DNA from 3 places in the Streptomyces sp. NBC_00885 genome. Region 2 is predicted to be linked to each of the others. Evidence: riboswitches for the same ligand, from Rfam matches in the RefSeq annotation. Region 2 holds a riboswitch; each other region holds the start of a gene.
The links. A riboswitch is a leader RNA that binds a small molecule or an ion and turns the genes downstream of it on or off. The one in region 2 is predicted to bind thiamine pyrophosphate.
Positions count from the first base shown of each region.

Region 1: another riboswitch for thiamine pyrophosphate. It lies ahead of OHA61_RS09965 (thiamine ABC transporter substrate binding subunit); the one in region 2 lies ahead of thiC (phosphomethylpyrimidine synthase ThiC).
Region 3: another riboswitch for thiamine pyrophosphate. It lies ahead of thiO (glycine oxidase ThiO); the one in region 2 lies ahead of thiC (phosphomethylpyrimidine synthase ThiC).

Region 1 covers NZ_CP108796.1:2,295,485-2,300,624, forward strand. The annotation lists gene OHA61_RS09960 (ABC transporter permease) at 1-995, opposite strand, end outside; gene OHA61_RS09965 (thiamine ABC transporter substrate binding subunit) at 1,058-2,149, opposite strand; TPP riboswitch at 2,218-2,342, opposite strand; gene rlmN (23S rRNA (adenine(2503)-C(2))-methyltransferase RlmN) at 2,362-3,468, opposite strand; gene OHA61_RS09975 (DUF6233 domain-containing protein) at 3,730-4,071, shown strand; gene OHA61_RS09980 (alpha/beta hydrolase family protein) at 4,207-5,061, opposite strand.
Region 2 covers NZ_CP108796.1:4,272,827-4,277,966, reverse strand. The annotation lists gene OHA61_RS19380 (hypothetical protein) at 1-628, shown strand, start outside; gene thiC (phosphomethylpyrimidine synthase ThiC) at 686-2,458, opposite strand; TPP riboswitch at 2,452-2,586, opposite strand; gene OHA61_RS19370 (YibE/F family protein) at 2,657-3,985, shown strand; gene OHA61_RS19365 (SsgA family sporulation/cell division regulator) at 4,017-4,451, opposite strand; gene OHA61_RS19360 (DUF5326 family protein) at 4,806-5,018, opposite strand.
Region 3 covers NZ_CP108796.1:6,435,478-6,440,617, reverse strand. The annotation lists gene OHA61_RS29180 (Rv2175c family DNA-binding protein) at 125-490, opposite strand; gene OHA61_RS29175 (NAD(P)/FAD-dependent oxidoreductase) at 543-1,781, opposite strand; TPP riboswitch at 1,913-2,025, shown strand; gene thiO (glycine oxidase ThiO) at 2,023-3,195, shown strand; gene thiS (sulfur carrier protein ThiS) at 3,192-3,410, shown strand; gene OHA61_RS29160 (thiazole synthase) at 3,416-4,210, shown strand; gene pknB (Stk1 family PASTA domain-containing Ser/Thr kinase) at 4,527-5,140, shown strand, end outside.

The sequences.
Region 1 (5,140 bases), 2.0 Mb from region 2:
GCTTCGATCGGCGGGACAAGGAAACTGCCGCCTGCATCGCCGGTCGACTGCAGGGCCCGGTAGAAGTCGAAGCCGTAACCGCCGGGCCCGTCCAGCGAGCGTTCGACAAGCACTCCGAGGGGCACCAGGATCAGCAACAGCACGGTGAGCAGGACCCCGCCGAGCAGCGCCCACTGCCGGGGGCCGCGCGGCCGGCGCGCGGTCTGAGCCGGGTCGACCAGCTTGAGCGCGGTCTCCCGCCGCCGGACCGTCGACGCGTGCACCGCCAGGATCGCGCCGACCGCGGCGAACTGAACCAGCGTGAGCACGGCCGCCGTGGGCAGATCCAGCAGCTGGGCCGTCTGCCGGTAGATCTCCACCTCCAGCGTCGAGAAGGTCGGTCCGCCGAGGATCTGTACGACACCGAACGAGGTGAAGGTGAAGAGGAAGACCATCAGGGCTGCGGCGGCCACGGCGGGTCCGAGCGCGGGCAGCGTCACCCGCCGCCAGGCCGTGAACCGCCCGGCACCCAGCACCCTGGCGGCTTCCTCCTGACGCGGGTCGAGCTGGGACCACAGACCGCCCACGGTCCGTACGACCACGGCGTAGTTGAAGAAGACATGCGCGAGCAAAATCGCCCACACCGTGGTGTCCAGCCGGACGCCCCACAGCTCATCCAGCAGTCCGCCACGGCCGAGGAGCGCCAGGAACGCGGTCCCGACGACGACGGTCGGCAGCACGAACGGAACGGTCACCACCGCCCGCAGCAGCTGCTTGCCCGGGAAGTCGAAGCGAGCGAAGACATACGCTGCGGGCAGCGCGATCAGCAGCGTGAGCGCGGTGGAGGCGAGCGCCTGCCAGGCGGTGAACCACAGCACGCGCTGGATGTCGGCACGGCTCAGCACCTCGCCGATCCGCCCGAACTGCCATACCCCGTCGACCTGGAGACCGCGGCCGACGATCGAGACGACGGGGTAGGCGAAGAAGACCGCGAAGAACACGGCGGGCCCGGCCATCAGCCCGAGCCGCGCCGCATTCCCCCGGACGGAACCGCGGACGGAACCCGGGACGGACTTCGTTACTTCACTACGAGCGAGGACCATGACTGGACCCACTGCTCACGGTTCTTGGCGATCTTGTCGGGAGCGACGGTCTCCGGCTTGTCGACGACGGCGCCGAACTTGGTGAACGCCTCGGGCAGCTTCGCGCCCTTGACCACCGGGTAGACGAACATGTTGAGCGGCATGTCCTCCTGGAACTGCTTGGAGATCAGGAAGTCCAGCAGGGCCTTGCCGCCCTCCTCGTTCTTCGCGCCGCTCAGGAGTCCCGCGAACTCCGTCTGACGGAAGCAGGTTCCGGTCGCGACGCCGGTGGGCGCCTCGGTCGGCTGCGGCTTGGCGAAGACCACCTCGGCCGGCGGGCTGGAGGCGTACGAGACGACCAGCGGGCGGTCCGCCTTGGCCTTCTTGCCACCGGCGGAACCGGAGAACTCGTTGTTGTACGCCTGCTCCCAGCCGTCGACGACCTTGACGCCGTTGCTCTTCAGCTTCTTCCAGTAGTCCTGCCAGCCGTCCTCGCCGTACTTGCCTATGCTGCCGAGGAGGAAGCCGAGGCCGGGCGACGAGGTCGCCGCGTTCTCCGTGACCAGCAGGTTCTTGTACTCGGGCTTGATCAGGTCGTCGAAGGACTGCGGCGGAGCCAGCTTTTTGTCGGCGAAGTACTTCTTGTCGTAGTTGACGCAGATGTCGCCGGTGTCGACGGGCGTGACGCGGTGCTTGTCCTTGTCGAGCTGCACCTCGTCGGGCACCTGGTCCAGGCCCTTGGCCTCGTACGGCGTGAACAGGTCGTTGTCCAGGGCGCGCGAGAGGAGGGTGTTGTCGACGCCGAAGAAGACATCGCCCTGCGGGGAGCCCTTGGTGAGGATCTCCTTGTTGAGGGCGGCGCCGGCGTCGCCGCTCTGGAGCACCTTGACCGTGTAGCCGGTCTCCTTGGTGAACTGCTTCAGTACGGCGGGCGAGGCGACGAACGAGTCATGGCTGACGAGCGTCACGGTCTTGGACTTCGGACCGCTGCCCGTGGCGGAGTCCTCGGACTCCCCGCACGCGGCGAGCGTCGAGACGCCGAGCGCGACGGCGATGGCGGAAACCGCCACCTTCTTGGTGGTGCTCACTGAATTCCTCCTGGAGTGACCAGGAAGAGACGCGGCCCTGCTCACATGGCGTGAGCAGGGCGCAACAGCTTGAGTGATGACCGAACTTCCTACCCAGAATGACCTGGGCAAGGTTCAGAGGGTCTGCGACCACGTGCTTGTTTCCAAGCATGTGCCGCACTCTCAGCGCTGTGGCGCTCCCCTGTCGGAATATGCAAATGTTCGAGCCCAGACTACCGCTCGGACGCCGCGAGCTGTCCGCACGCTCCGTCGATCTCCTGGCCACGGGTGTCCCGTACGGTCACGGGCACGCCGTGGGCCGCGATCGCCTCCACGAAGGCCTTTTCGTCCTCGGGGCGCGATGCCGTCCACTTCGAGCCCGGCGTCGGGTTGAGCGGGATCAGATTCACGTGGACGCGCTTGCCCTTGAGCAGGCGGCCCAGCAGATCGCCCCGCCATGCCTGATCATTGATGTCCCTGATCAGAGCGTATTCGATGGAGATACGGCGGCCTGACTTCTCCGCGTACTCCCATGCCGCGTCCAGGACCTCGCGGACCTTCCAGCGCGTGTTGACCGGGACCAGGGTGTCACGCAGCTCGTCGTCCGGCGCGTGCAGCGAGACGGCGAGGCGGCACTTGAAGCCCTCGTCGGCGAAGCGCAGCATCGCGGGCACCAGACCGACGGTGGAGACGGTGATCCCGCGCTGCGAGAGACCGAGACCGTCCGGCTCGGGGTCGGTGAGACGGCGGATGGAGCCGACGACCCGCTTGTAGTTGGCGAGCGGCTCGCCCATGCCCATGAAGACGATGTTGGACAGCCGCGCCGGGCCTCCGGGCACCTCGCCGTCACGCAGGGCGCGCATCCCGTCGACGATCTGGTGCACGATCTCGGCGGTCGACAGATTGCGGTCGAGCCCCGCCTGCCCGGTGGCGCAGAAGGGGCAGTTCATCCCGCAGCCGGCCTGCGAGGAGATGCACATGGTCACCCGGTCCGGGTAGCGCATGAGCACGGACTCGACAAGCGTGCCGTCGTGAAGCCGCCACAGGGTCTTACGGGTGGTGTCCTCGTCGCACGAGATGTGCCGCACGACGGACATAAGATCCGGCAGCAGCTCGGCGGCGAGCTTCTCGCGCGCGGACGCGGGGATGTCGGTCCATTGGGTGGGGTCGTGGGCGTACCGCGCGAAGTAGTGCTGCGAGAGCTGCTTGGCACGAAACGGCTTCTCGCCGATCGCGGCGACGGCGTCCTTGCGCTCGGCGGGCGTGAGGTCGGCGAGATGCCGCGGGGGCTTCTTGGCACCGCGGGGCGCGACGAAAGTGAGTTCTCCGGGCTTGGGCATGGTCCCACCAGTGTCGCAGAAGGATTCCCGTGACCTGGGGCCGTCGGCTTGCGGGGTGGGCGTTGTCGGTCGTTGTCGGTCACTGGTGGGCACCCTCAGACGGCCCACAGACGGCCCAGCCCGGAGAGCGTTCTGGCTGGCCAGGGGGCCAGCGGGGAGCGCGAGCGAACCTACTGGGGCCGACGACGACGGCATGGCGAACCTCTCCCCCGCCGTGGCCTCCCTGTCGGACCAGCACGGTCGCGACCTAGACTCGAACACATGTCCGAACAGATGCCTCGACTGGACCGCCTGCGCAGCGTCCGCCAGTGGCTCGCGTGGCAACTGCGCCGCACCGACGAATCCATCGCGGAACTGGAGCGCCAGGAGGCAGCCGCTGCGCGCGCGGCACGCACTCTGCCCCCACGCGAGCCTGCATGGAAGCTGTCGATGCTACGGGCAGGTGGCAAACCCAGCCCGGACGCGGTGCACACGATCGACTGCCGCATGGCCGGCAACCCCACGAAACGGCTGACCCGCGAGCAGGCACTCCGCGCAATCACAGAAGACGGAATCACGGCATGCCCGTACTGCCGACCAGACACAGACCTCGGCGTGCTGTGAACCGCGCAGCCGTCACAGCCCCAAGACGTGGGCAATGCACCGATCGTCTTGCACCGCGCAACCGGGGCGCCGGCCCTGTTCCGGCTGTGGACGTCCCTGCCGCATCATCCGCCGTCGCGCTCCCGGGCTACCTCGCTACACCACGCTCCGGTCAATAAAGTCGATCACAGCCCTGGCCAGTGCCACGCGGTGGTCGGACAGAGAGTGATCCGTCATGAAGACCCGATGTTCGAGACGGGGAACTGCGTACTTCGCGTACGCGGCGACCACAGGTTCATGGTGGATCTGGACCGGGGCCACATCATCCAGCCCTGTACCGACGAGGAGCACGGGCCGATCGGCGAGTCGCGGGGCCAGCCGAGCAAGGCTCCACTCGACACCAGTGCTCTCAATCTCCGATACCAGTGCCTCCCCACTCGTGCCCCGCAGTGGGAGCAACTCCTTTTCAAACGCCGTCACGAACGCGGCCCGGGCTACGGGGTCCGTCCGGCATCTGGCTCCGACCGCACCGAGGTCGAAGCCCGCGACAGAGGCGACGGCGCACACCTGCGAATCCGCGGCGGCGGTCATCAGCGCTGCGAAACCCCCCATGCTGTGGCCTACGACCGCAAGCCTCCCCGGATCCAGCCGATGCTCGGCCACGGTGCCCGGCTCACGCAGCGCGGCGACGACGCGGGCGCTGTCTTCGAGGACGTGGCACCACGCGTACGTGCCGCCGACGCCCCAGGAGCCCCGGTAGTGGAAGACCGCGGTGGCGTAGCCCGCGCGGCGCAGCGCCTGCGCAAGGTCGAAGTTGCGCTCGTTCCCCGGGAATCCATGCAACAGCACCACCACCGGGTGCGGACCGGGCCCTGGTGGCAGGTGGAGGAGTCCCAGCAAGGTCTCACCCGCGCTGCGGACGTGCAGCGGGAGCGTGGCGGCCGGCGGCCAAAGGCTGTCGACCGGGTCCGCTGCTACAGGGTCGGGCTTGGTTTCTCCTGCGTCGAGCATGGGGCCTCCCGTTCCTGCCGACTGCCGGTCATCGGGACGCTAGCGGCACTACTCACATCACTGAAGGCTGCGGGACGCC
Region 2 (5,140 bases):
CTACACAAAGATCCGCGAGGAGGCGCGTTCCCCCGCGTCCGCCGCTTCCACGCGGATCTCCGTGCCGGCATCCGCCGAGGACGGGGAGTCCCAGAACGGCGCCGGGTTCGCCGCCGTCATAGCCGTACTGGCCCCGGTGCTCGCGGGGACAGCCGCACTGATCTTCCTGCTCGTCGGCTACATCCTGAAAATGCTCAGCCCCACGCCGTCCTTCGCGGCGACCCTGGTCGCGGCGGGCTGGTTCTTCGCGGCCCTCACGGCGGCCGCCATTCTGGTCGCCGCGATAGGACTGCTGCTGACCGCGCTGCGCAATGGCGCGACCCAACTCCCGGCCGAGGAGTCGACGGGCGAACTGCCCGACGAAGTGTCCCGGGCCAAAGAGGCCTGGCGCCACGCCCTGCTGGAGCGCGGTCTCCTGCCCTTCCTGGCAGCAGCACTCGCCGACCCCAGCGCCGACCCGACCTCCGCGGCCCCGCCGCGCCATGTGAGCCGTATCCCGAAGGTCGGCTACAGCGGCCCGGACTACTCCAGCCCGAGCGAGGGCTCGACGTCGGGCCAGCGCCCCACCTTCACCAGCCCGGACTTCACAAGCCCGGACTTCGGCGGCCCCGAGCACCAGCCGGAGTGATCCCCGGCCGGTGCCGGGGGGACACGCCCCAGCGGCGCACGACCCAGCGGCGGGGTATCACTCCGCGATCGGCAGATACACGCGATTGCCCGCGGCGGCGAACTCCTTCGACTTCTCCGCCATACCCTCCTCGATCTCCTGCTTCGAGCCGCCGTGCCGGCGCCGGATGTCCTGCGAGATCTTCATGCTGCAGAACTTCGGGCCGCACATGGAGCAGAAGTGCGCGGTCTTCGCCGGCTCGGCCGGGAGCGTCTCGTCGTGGAACTCCCGTGCCGTGTCCGGGTCGAGGGCCAGATTGAACTGGTCCTCCCACCGGAACTCGAACCGGGCGTCGGACAGCGCGTCGTCCCACTCCTGGGCGCCCGGGTGCCCCTTGGCGAGGTCGGCCGCGTGGGCAGCGATCTTGTAGGTGATGACGCCCGTCTTGACGTCGTCACGGTTGGGCAGGCCCAGGTGCTCCTTGGGCGTGACGTAGCAGAGCATCGCCGTGCCCCACCAGGCGATCATCGCCGCCCCGATGCCGGAGGTGATGTGGTCATACGCCGGGGCCACGTCCGTGGTGAGCGGGCCGAGCGTATAGAAGGGGGCCTCCTCGCAGATCTCCTGCTGGAGGTCGATGTTCTCCTTGATCTTGTGCATCGGGACGTGACCGGGTCCTTCGATCATCGTCTGCACGTTGAAACGCTTCGCGATCGAGTTGAGTTCCCCGAGCGTGCGCAACTCAGCGAACTGCGCCTCGTCGTTGGCGTCCGCAATCGAGCCGGGCCGCAGACCGTCGCCGAGGGAGTACGTCACGTCGTACGCGGCGAGGATCTCGCAGAGCTCCTCGAAGTTCTCGTACAGGAACGACTCCTTGTGGTGCGCGAGACACCACGCCGCCATGATCGAGCCGCCGCGCGAGACGATGCCGGTCTTGCGGTTGGCGGTCAGCGGGACGTACGGCAGCCGCACACCCGCGTGGACCGTCATGTAGTCGACGCCCTGCTCGGCCTGCTCGATGACCGTGTCCTTGTAGATCTCCCAGGTCAGTTCCTCGGCCCTGCCGTCGACCTTCTCGAGCGCCTGGTAGAGCGGCACGGTACCGATCGGGACGGGAGAATTGCGCAGCACCCACTCACGGGTGGTGTGGATGTTGCGGCCGGTGGAGAGGTCCATGACCGTGTCCGCGCCCCAGCGCGTCGCCCAGGTCATCTTCTCGACCTCCTCCTCGATGGAGGAAGTGACCGCGGAGTTGCCGATGTTGGCGTTGACCTTCACCAGGAACCGCTTGCCGATGATCATCGGCTCGATCTCCGGGTGGTTGACGTTGGCGGGAAGGACCGCGCGACCTGCGGCGATCTCCTCGCGTACGACCTCGGGGGAGACGTTCTCGCGGATCGCGACGTACTCCATCTCCGGCGTAATCTCGCCACGGCGGGCGTACGCGAGCTGCGTCACCGCCTGCCCGTCGCGTCCCCGCCGGGGCTGGCGCGGGCGGCCGGGGAAGACCGCGTCGAGGTTGCGCAGACCGCCCCTCGGCGAGGTGTGCTTGATCCCGTCGTCCTCCGGGCGGACCGGGCGGCCCGCGTACTCCTCGGTGTCGCCACGGCCGATGATCCAGTTCTCCCGCAGCGGCGCAAGCCCGCGGCGCACGTCGGTCTCGACGTTCGGATCGGTGTACGGGCCGGACGTGTCGTACAGCGTCACGTCCTTGCCGTTGGTGAGGTGCACCTGGCGGACCGGCACCCGGAGGTCGGGACGCGAGCCCTCGACGTATCCCTTGTGCCAGCCGATGGACTTCCCGGCCTCGGGCTGATTCGAGGCAGGCGTGCGTGCATCCTGAACGGTCATCGTGACCTACTCCCTACGCCGGCATTACCCGGTAACAGGTTCGGCGGTCGGCGCAGCCGCTTCCGTACGGTTCGTACGGATTTCAGCGCCCTCTCAGCCCGGTGCTCCGAGCTCCCGCGTGTGCAAAGGTGCCACCACGCTAGCGTCATTTCTGGCGTGCTGAACAGTGGGCCCCGTCGTTCTTGCGATGATCGGTCGGTGACCTCATCGCCGACACCCCCGCCGCAGACGCCCGAGCCCCATGGCCACTCGCACAGCCATGGGCCCGCCGCACCCGTCTCGCAGCACCTCCGCAAGGTCATCGCCGCGGTGCTGATTCCTTTCGCCGCGGCCGTCGTCGTGGGCCTCGTCGTGCTCTGGCCGGGCGGCGCTCCCGGCCATGAGCGCACCGGTGTCGGCTTCGACCGGCAGACCGAGCAGGGCAAGGTGGTTCGGGTCGAGAAGGTCGACTGCAAGGACGTGAACGCCGCGCAGGTCCCGCCGACCGGCGACACCTCCACACCGGAGGGACGCGAGGCGGTCAATGCCCAGCAGGGCACGTGCAAGAAGGCGACGGTCAAGGTCACCACCGGCAAGGACAAGGGCCGCACCTTCGTCGAGATCGTCCAGCCGGATGCGACCCGCCAGTTGAGCGAGGGCCAGGGTGTGGTGGTGGCGTACGCCCCCGACGCGCCCCGTGATCTTCAGTACTCCGTGACCGACGTGGACCGGGAGTTCCCGTTGGCAGTGCTGGCCGGAATCTTCGCGCTTGCGGTGGTGCTGGTGGGGCGGATGCGCGGTGTGATGGCGCTGATCGCGCTCGCTGCTTCCTTCGCCGTACTGACCCTGTTCATCCTGCCCGCGATCCTGCAGGGCTCCAATCCGCTGATCGTCGCGGTGGTCGGCGCGAGCGCGATCATGCTGATCGCGCTCTATCTGTGCCACGGGCTGAGCGCGCGCACCTCGGTCGCGGTGATCGGCACCCTGATCTCGCTGCTGGTGATCGGGCTGCTGGGCTCGCTGTTCATCGGCTGGGCGAGTCTGAGCGGCAACACAGACGACAGCACCGGCCTTATCCACGGCCTGTTTCCGAACATCGACTTGAGCGGTCTGCTGCTTGCGAGCGTCATCATCGGCTCGCTCGGTGTGCTCGACGATGTGACGGTGACCCAGACCTCGGCGGTGTGGGAACTGCATCAGGCGGACCCGGACATGGGCCGGCGGGCGCTCTACCGGGCCGGTATCCGCATCGGCCGGGACCACATCGCGTCCGTCGTCAACACGCTCGTACTGGCTTACGCGGGCGCCGCGTTGCCGCTGCTGCTGCTCTTCTCGATCGCCCAGAGCAGTGTGGGGACGGTGGCCAGCAGCGAGCTGGTGGCGGAGGAGATCGTACGGACCCTCATCGGTTCGATCGGCCTGGTCGCCTCGGTGCCTGTGACCACCGCGCTGGCGGCGCTGGTGGTCTCCGCCGACCGGCCTGGTCCGCTCCCGGCGACAGGCCGGGCCGCGATGCGTGGCGGCAGTGGCCGCCGCCGTAAGAGGTAGCGGGCCCAAGCCGTAGGTGCCGCGGCGCTGCTCAGCCCGCGTTCTCCTCGGCGAGGATGCGCCCGAGGGCTTCGTCGAGATTGCACTCGAAGTCGACGACCGTACGCTCCTGCCCCAGCGGCACCAGCTTGTCCGTGCGGTCGAGGAAGGCCACGAGCGGCGCCGCACTCACGCGGAACAGCGCCCGGTCGCAGCCGACCTGGAGCCGGATGGCCACATCGGCCGGCTTCCCCGGACGCGTCGGCGCGATGTGGACATCGCCGTCCCCGCTCGGGCCGTTGATGCCGTCCACCAGCAACTCCCGACCGAAAGTCCAGGTCACAGGCGCATCTCCGGGCAGGTGGAAGGTCATCCGCACGGCGAACGGATCCTTCGTCTCGTACCGGATCTCCACCGGGATCCGGAAGGAGAGCTCCTCGGAGACAAGGAAACTCATGAGGACCTCGGCCTGGACCGACTCGCGCATCTGTACCCCGCAGTGGATGAAGCAGTGAACGGAAAGCTCGGCAAAAAGGCCAGGAAAGATCCCCATGGCCCTCTTGACGCAATCGTCCAGTACGCGCTCGAAGATCACAAGGAGTGAGTTTTCAGATACTGATAGAGACGCCAGGGGCTGAGAACGACCCACTCGTCGACTGCAGGGGTACAAGGGGTGTCGGCGACGGCGACGACGGGAAGCGGAGAGCCCGCCTCACGTACGAGCTGTCTCGCGGGGGCTCCGTCCCGATGGGAGCCCGCAGCCTGCGGATGCCGCAGCGCCCGCCGCTCGGGGTGTCCTGCCGGCCGGGCTAACACCCGTCCGAATATGTCCTCTTGGTCACTACCAGTCGCTCCGCGAGCTGGAGGACGACATGAACTTCCGGACGACAAAGACGAGTCCGCCGACAAGTGCGACGAACAGCAGGACCTTGAAGAGCAGGCCGATCACAAAGCCGATCACGCTGGCAATCAGGCCGCCGAACAGCACGAGGGCGATGACGGGCACCGCGACCCACTTCACCCACCACGGCATCCCCGCGAATATCTCCCGCACAGCCATCGTCCCTACCTCGTTTCTCTGGGTTCCTGGCTTCGATGCTATGCGCGAGGGGTGACGTCCGGGGGCCCGCGAGCCCTTGATCTCCCCTGAGTGAACCCCTAGGGAGAGGGCAGGGT
Region 3 (5,140 bases), 2.2 Mb from region 2:
TCCCCCCGTTGGGTCGGCGGTGTGCGGGCGGGGGCCGCTCGGCCTTTGCCCGCACACCGCTTGGTGTTGTCGTTCCGGCGTCCGGGACGCCCTGAACCGGACGCTCAGCACTCCGGAAGGCAGGTCAGACGGCGAGCGCCTGGGCCCGGCGCTTCACCTCCGTGCCGCGATTCTCGCTGAGCGCCTGCGCAGGCGTGCCCGGCAGGCTCGGGTCGGGAGTGAAGAGCCACTCCAGCATCTCTTCGTCGGTGAAGCCGTCGTCCCTCAGGAGAGTCAGGGTCCCGGCGAGACCCTTGACCACCTTGTTGCCGTCGATGAAGGCGGCAGGCACCTGAAGCGCCCGGTTCTCACCACGGCGCACGGCGATCAGCTGGCCTTCCTTGACCAGCTGCCGTACGCGTGTCACCTCGACATCGAGCATTTCCGCGATGTCGGGAAGGTGGAGCCAGGCGGGGACGAGAGCATCGATCTTTGCGTCAATCTCGGTCACAGGACAAGCGTGCCATCCCGGACTGACAGTCGGTACCCGGACCCTGCCCGGACTACGTCCGTGCCGCTGTCTTCAGAGGGACGGACGGATCGGTCGCGAGGTCCGGGTCCAGCCGCGCGCCGGCCAGGATGAGCTTGCGTCCCTGCGCCAGATCGCGGGCCCTGCCGACGGCGAGGAGTGCGACCAGGGCGCCCTCGCGCAGCCACAGCACGGTCCAGGCGGCGTCCGCCGGATCGCCGCGCCACACCATCGTGTCGGCGGTGGCGTGGTGGCCCGCGTACTGCACGAAACGGCCGAACTGTTCGGACCAGAAGTACGGCACCGGGTCGTAGATCTGCTCCGGCTCCCGGCGAGCGCTCGCGATGACGTTGGCGGCCACCGTGCGCGGCCCCTGCAGGGCGTTGTCCCAGTGGTGCACGAGCAGCCGTTCGCCGTAGCGGCCGGACGGGAAGGAGGCACAGTCGCCGACCGCGTACACATCGGGCAGCGAGGTGCGCAGATGCTCGTCCGCGGTGATTGCGCCGTCCGGGCCGAGCGCGATGCCGGAGCCCGCGAGCCAGCCGGTGGCGGGGCGCGCGCCGATGCCGACGACCACGGCTCCGGCCGCGAGCTCACGGCCGTCCGCGAGGATCACCGTTCCGGGCTCGATGCCGGCCACGCGCGCGTGGGTGATGAGTTCGACGCCGTACTGCGCGTACCAGTCGGTCATCGGGGCGGCGACCTCTGCGGGCAGGGCGCCCGCGAGCGGCCGGTCGGCCGCCTCGACGACGGTGACGGTGCAGCCGGCCTCGCGGGCGGCCGTGGCGAATTCCGCGCCGATCCAGCCCGCGCCGACGACCACTATGTCGTTCTGCTCGGCAAGGACGGGGCGCAGCCGTGCGGCATCGTCGAGGGTGCGCAGCAGATGAACCCCGGCAACGCCCTCGGCGCCCGGCAGCGTGATCGGCTCCGCGCCGCTGGCGATGACCAGGACGTCGTACGGGGCGGCTCCCGCCTCGGTGTCCAGTTCATGATCGTCCGGGCGTACGCCGTGCACCTCGCAGCCCAGCCGCAGCTCGATGCCGAGTGCCTCGAAGTCGACCTCGAAGGCCGAGCCCTCGGCCTTGCCGAGCAGGATCGCCTTGGAGAGGGGCGGCCTGTCGTACGGCTGGTGGGGCTCGGCGCCGATCAGGATGACGGGTCCGGTGAAGCCCTGTTCGCGCAGGGCCACGGCGGTCTGGACCCCGGCCATTCCCGCGCCGACGACGACCACGCGCCGCGCTGCCTGTGCTGTCTGCTGCTGCTCGCTCACCCTGCAACCTTACGCATCTGACTGTCCGTCAGGAAGCGTGTTCGGCGACGCCCGCGCCGCCGCACGCCGGCGACCGTCACAGCGCCTGCTCCCTTACTGCGAGTTGAGGGCTGGGGTTAGGGTGGCCACCGTAAGGCACTCGCGGGAGCCCGGACGCACCGGGCTGAGAGGGAGGCTGGGCGGCCTCCGACCGTACGAACCTGATCCGGGTCATGCCGGCGAAGGGAGGGGCTGGACGCCCATGTCGCGTATTTCCGAAACGCGCACTTCAGACGTCCTCGTCATCGGGGGCGGAATCATCGGTCTGGTCACGGCCTGGCGAGCCGCACAGCGCGGACTGCGGGTTGCGCTCGCCGATCCCGAGCCGGGCGGCGGGGCCGCACAGGTCGCCGCGGGCATGCTGGCCGCCGTCACCGAGCTTCACTACGGAGAGCAGACCCTGCTCGGCCTGAATCTCGAATCGGGGCGCCGCTATCCGGCCTTCGTTGCCGAGCTGGAGGAGGCGAGCGGGCAGTCGGTCGGCTACCGCGCATGCGGCACGCTCGCCGTCGCACTCGACGCCGACGACCGGGCGCATCTGCGTGAACTGCACGCCCTCCAGCACCGGTCCGGCCTGGAGTCTGAATGGCTGAGCGGGCGCGAGTGCCGTCGCCTCGAACCGATGCTCGCGCCCGGCGTACGCGGGGGCCTGCGGGTGGACGGCGACCATCAGGTCGATCCGCGACGGCTGGCAGGGGCGCTCGTGACGGCCTGCGAGCGCGCCGGGGTGATCTTCCACCGGGGCTGGGCCGAACGGCTTTCGGTGGTACGGGACCGGGCGGCCGGAGCCGTACTGACTGAAGGCGAGGAGCTCACCGCGGACCAGGTCGTCCTGGCGGGCGGCAGCCTCAGCGGCCTGCTGGGCGGCGTACCGGCAGAGGTGCTTCCCCCCGTACGGCCGGTAAAGGGCCAGGTCCTGCGGCTGACCGTGCCCAGGACGCACGCCCCCTTCCTGTCCCGGACCGTGCGGGCCGTCGTGCGCGGCAGCGATGTCTATCTGGTGCCGCGCGAGAACGGCGAGCTGGTGATCGGCGCGACGAGCGAGGAACTCGGCTGGGACAGGACGGTCACCGCCGGCGGGGTCTACGAGCTGCTGCGCGACGCGCACGAACTGGTGCCCGGCATCACCGAGCTGCCGCTCACCGAGACCCGCGCAGGGCTGCGGCCCGCCTCCCCCGACAATGCGCCGCTGCTCGGCCCGAGCGCCCTGCCCGGTCTCCATCTGGCCACCGGCCACTACCGCAACGGGGTGCTCCTGACCCCCGTCACCGGCGATGTGCTGGCCGAGCTGCTGGCGACCGGCGTGCTGCCGGACGAGGCGCGTGCCTTCACGCCGCTGCGTTTCTCTCCCGTGCGTCTGGAGCAGCCCGCATGAACGTCTCCGTGTCCATCTCCGTCTCCGTCAACGGCGAGGCCCGCGAGCTCGCCGCCGGAACCACCCTGGACACCCTGGTCGGGGCACTCACGGCCGCGCCGTCCGGGGTCGCCGCAGCCGTCAACGAGGCGGTCGTCCCGCGCGGCCAGTGGTCGGGCACGCTGCTCGGCGACGGCGATCGCGTCGAGGTTCTCACCGCCGTGCAGGGAGGCTGAGCAGGGTGGCCGACGACCGTCTGACCATCGGCGACACCTCGTTCAACTCCCGGCTGATCATGGGTACGGGCGGGGCACCCAGCCTCGACAAACTCGAACGCTCCCTCGCCGCGAGCGGCACAGAACTCACCACCGTCGCGATGCGGCGCCTCGATCCGACCGTCCAGGGCTCCGTCCTGTCCGTCCTGGAGAAGCTGAACATCCGGGTCCTGCCCAATACGGCGGGCTGCTTCACCGCGGGCGAGGCCGTCCTGACCGCGCGTCTCGCGCGTGAGGCGCTCGGCACGGACTGGATCAAGCTGGAGGTCGTCGCGGACGAGCGCACGCTGCTGCCGGATCCGATCGAGCTGCTGGAGGCCGCGGAGACCCTGGTCGACGACGGCTTCACGGTGCTGCCGTACACCAACGACGACCCGGTGCTGGCCCGGAAGCTCCAGGATGTGGGCTGCGCGGCGATCATGCCTCTGGGCTCACCGATCGGCTCCGGCCTGGGCATCCGCAACCCGCACAACTTCCAGCTGATCGTCGAGCACGCGCGCGTGCCGGTGATTCTGGACGCCGGGGCCGGTACGGCGTCCGACGCCGCGCTCGCGATGGAACTGGGCTGCGCGGCGGTGATGCTGGCATCGGCGGTCACCCGGGCGCAGGAGCCGGTGCTGATGGCGGAGGCGATGCGGCACGCGGTGGAGGCGGGGCGGCTGGCGCGGCGGGCGGGGCGGATTCCGCGGCGGCACTTCGCGGAGGCGTCGTCGCCGGTCGAGGGCCGGGCGGCCCTGGACCCGGAACGCCCGGCGTTCTGACCGCTGCGCGGGCTTGTTCCCCACCCCGCCCCTTCCCGAACTGGGGCTCCGCCCCAGACCCCGCTCCTCAAACGCCGGCGGGGCTGAAATTCAGCCCGTCCGGCGTTTGAGGACACGCGCGAAGCGCGTACCGGGGGTCTGGGGGCCTGCCCCCAGTTCGGGAAGGGGCGGGTAGGGGAAAGCCCGCCGCAGGCGCACGGGGTTCGGGGGCAGCCGCCCCGAAGAACGAGCCCCGCGTCACAGCTCGGCTGCAGTACCGCTCCGGTCCCACCCCACCGCATCCGCCCCGTCAGCCATGACTCGTAGAATCTCCCGCGTGGATACGACCCTCAAGGACCCCCTCGTCGGGCAGGTGCTCGACGGCCGCTACCGCGTCGACGCGCGCATCGCAGTCGGCGGTATGGCCACGGTCTACCGGGCCGTCGACACCCGGCTCGACCGGGTGCTCGCGCTCAAGGTGATGCACCCCGCCCTCGCCACCGACGCCTCCTTCGTGGAGCGCTTCATCCGCGAGGCCAAGTCCGTGGCGCGCCTCGCCCACCCCAATGTGGTCGCGGTCTTCGACCAGGGCGCCGAGGGTGCGTACGTCTACCTAGCCATGGAGTACGTCGCCGGCTGCACACTCCGCGACGTACTGCGCGAGCGCGGGGCGCTCCAGCCGCGGGCGGCGCTCGACATCCTGGAGCCCGTGCTGGCGGCGCTCGGCGCGGCCCACCGGGCCGGCTTCGTCCACCGGGACATGAAGCCGGAGAACGTGCTGATAGGGGACGACGGCCGGGTCAAGGTCGCCGACTTCGGTCTCGTGCGCGCGGTCGGCTCGGTCACCAACACCACCGGCACGGTGCTGGGCACGGTCTCGTATCTCGCTCCCGAGCAGATCGAGTACGGCACGTCCGACACCCGGGCCGACGTGTACGCGTGCGGGGTCGT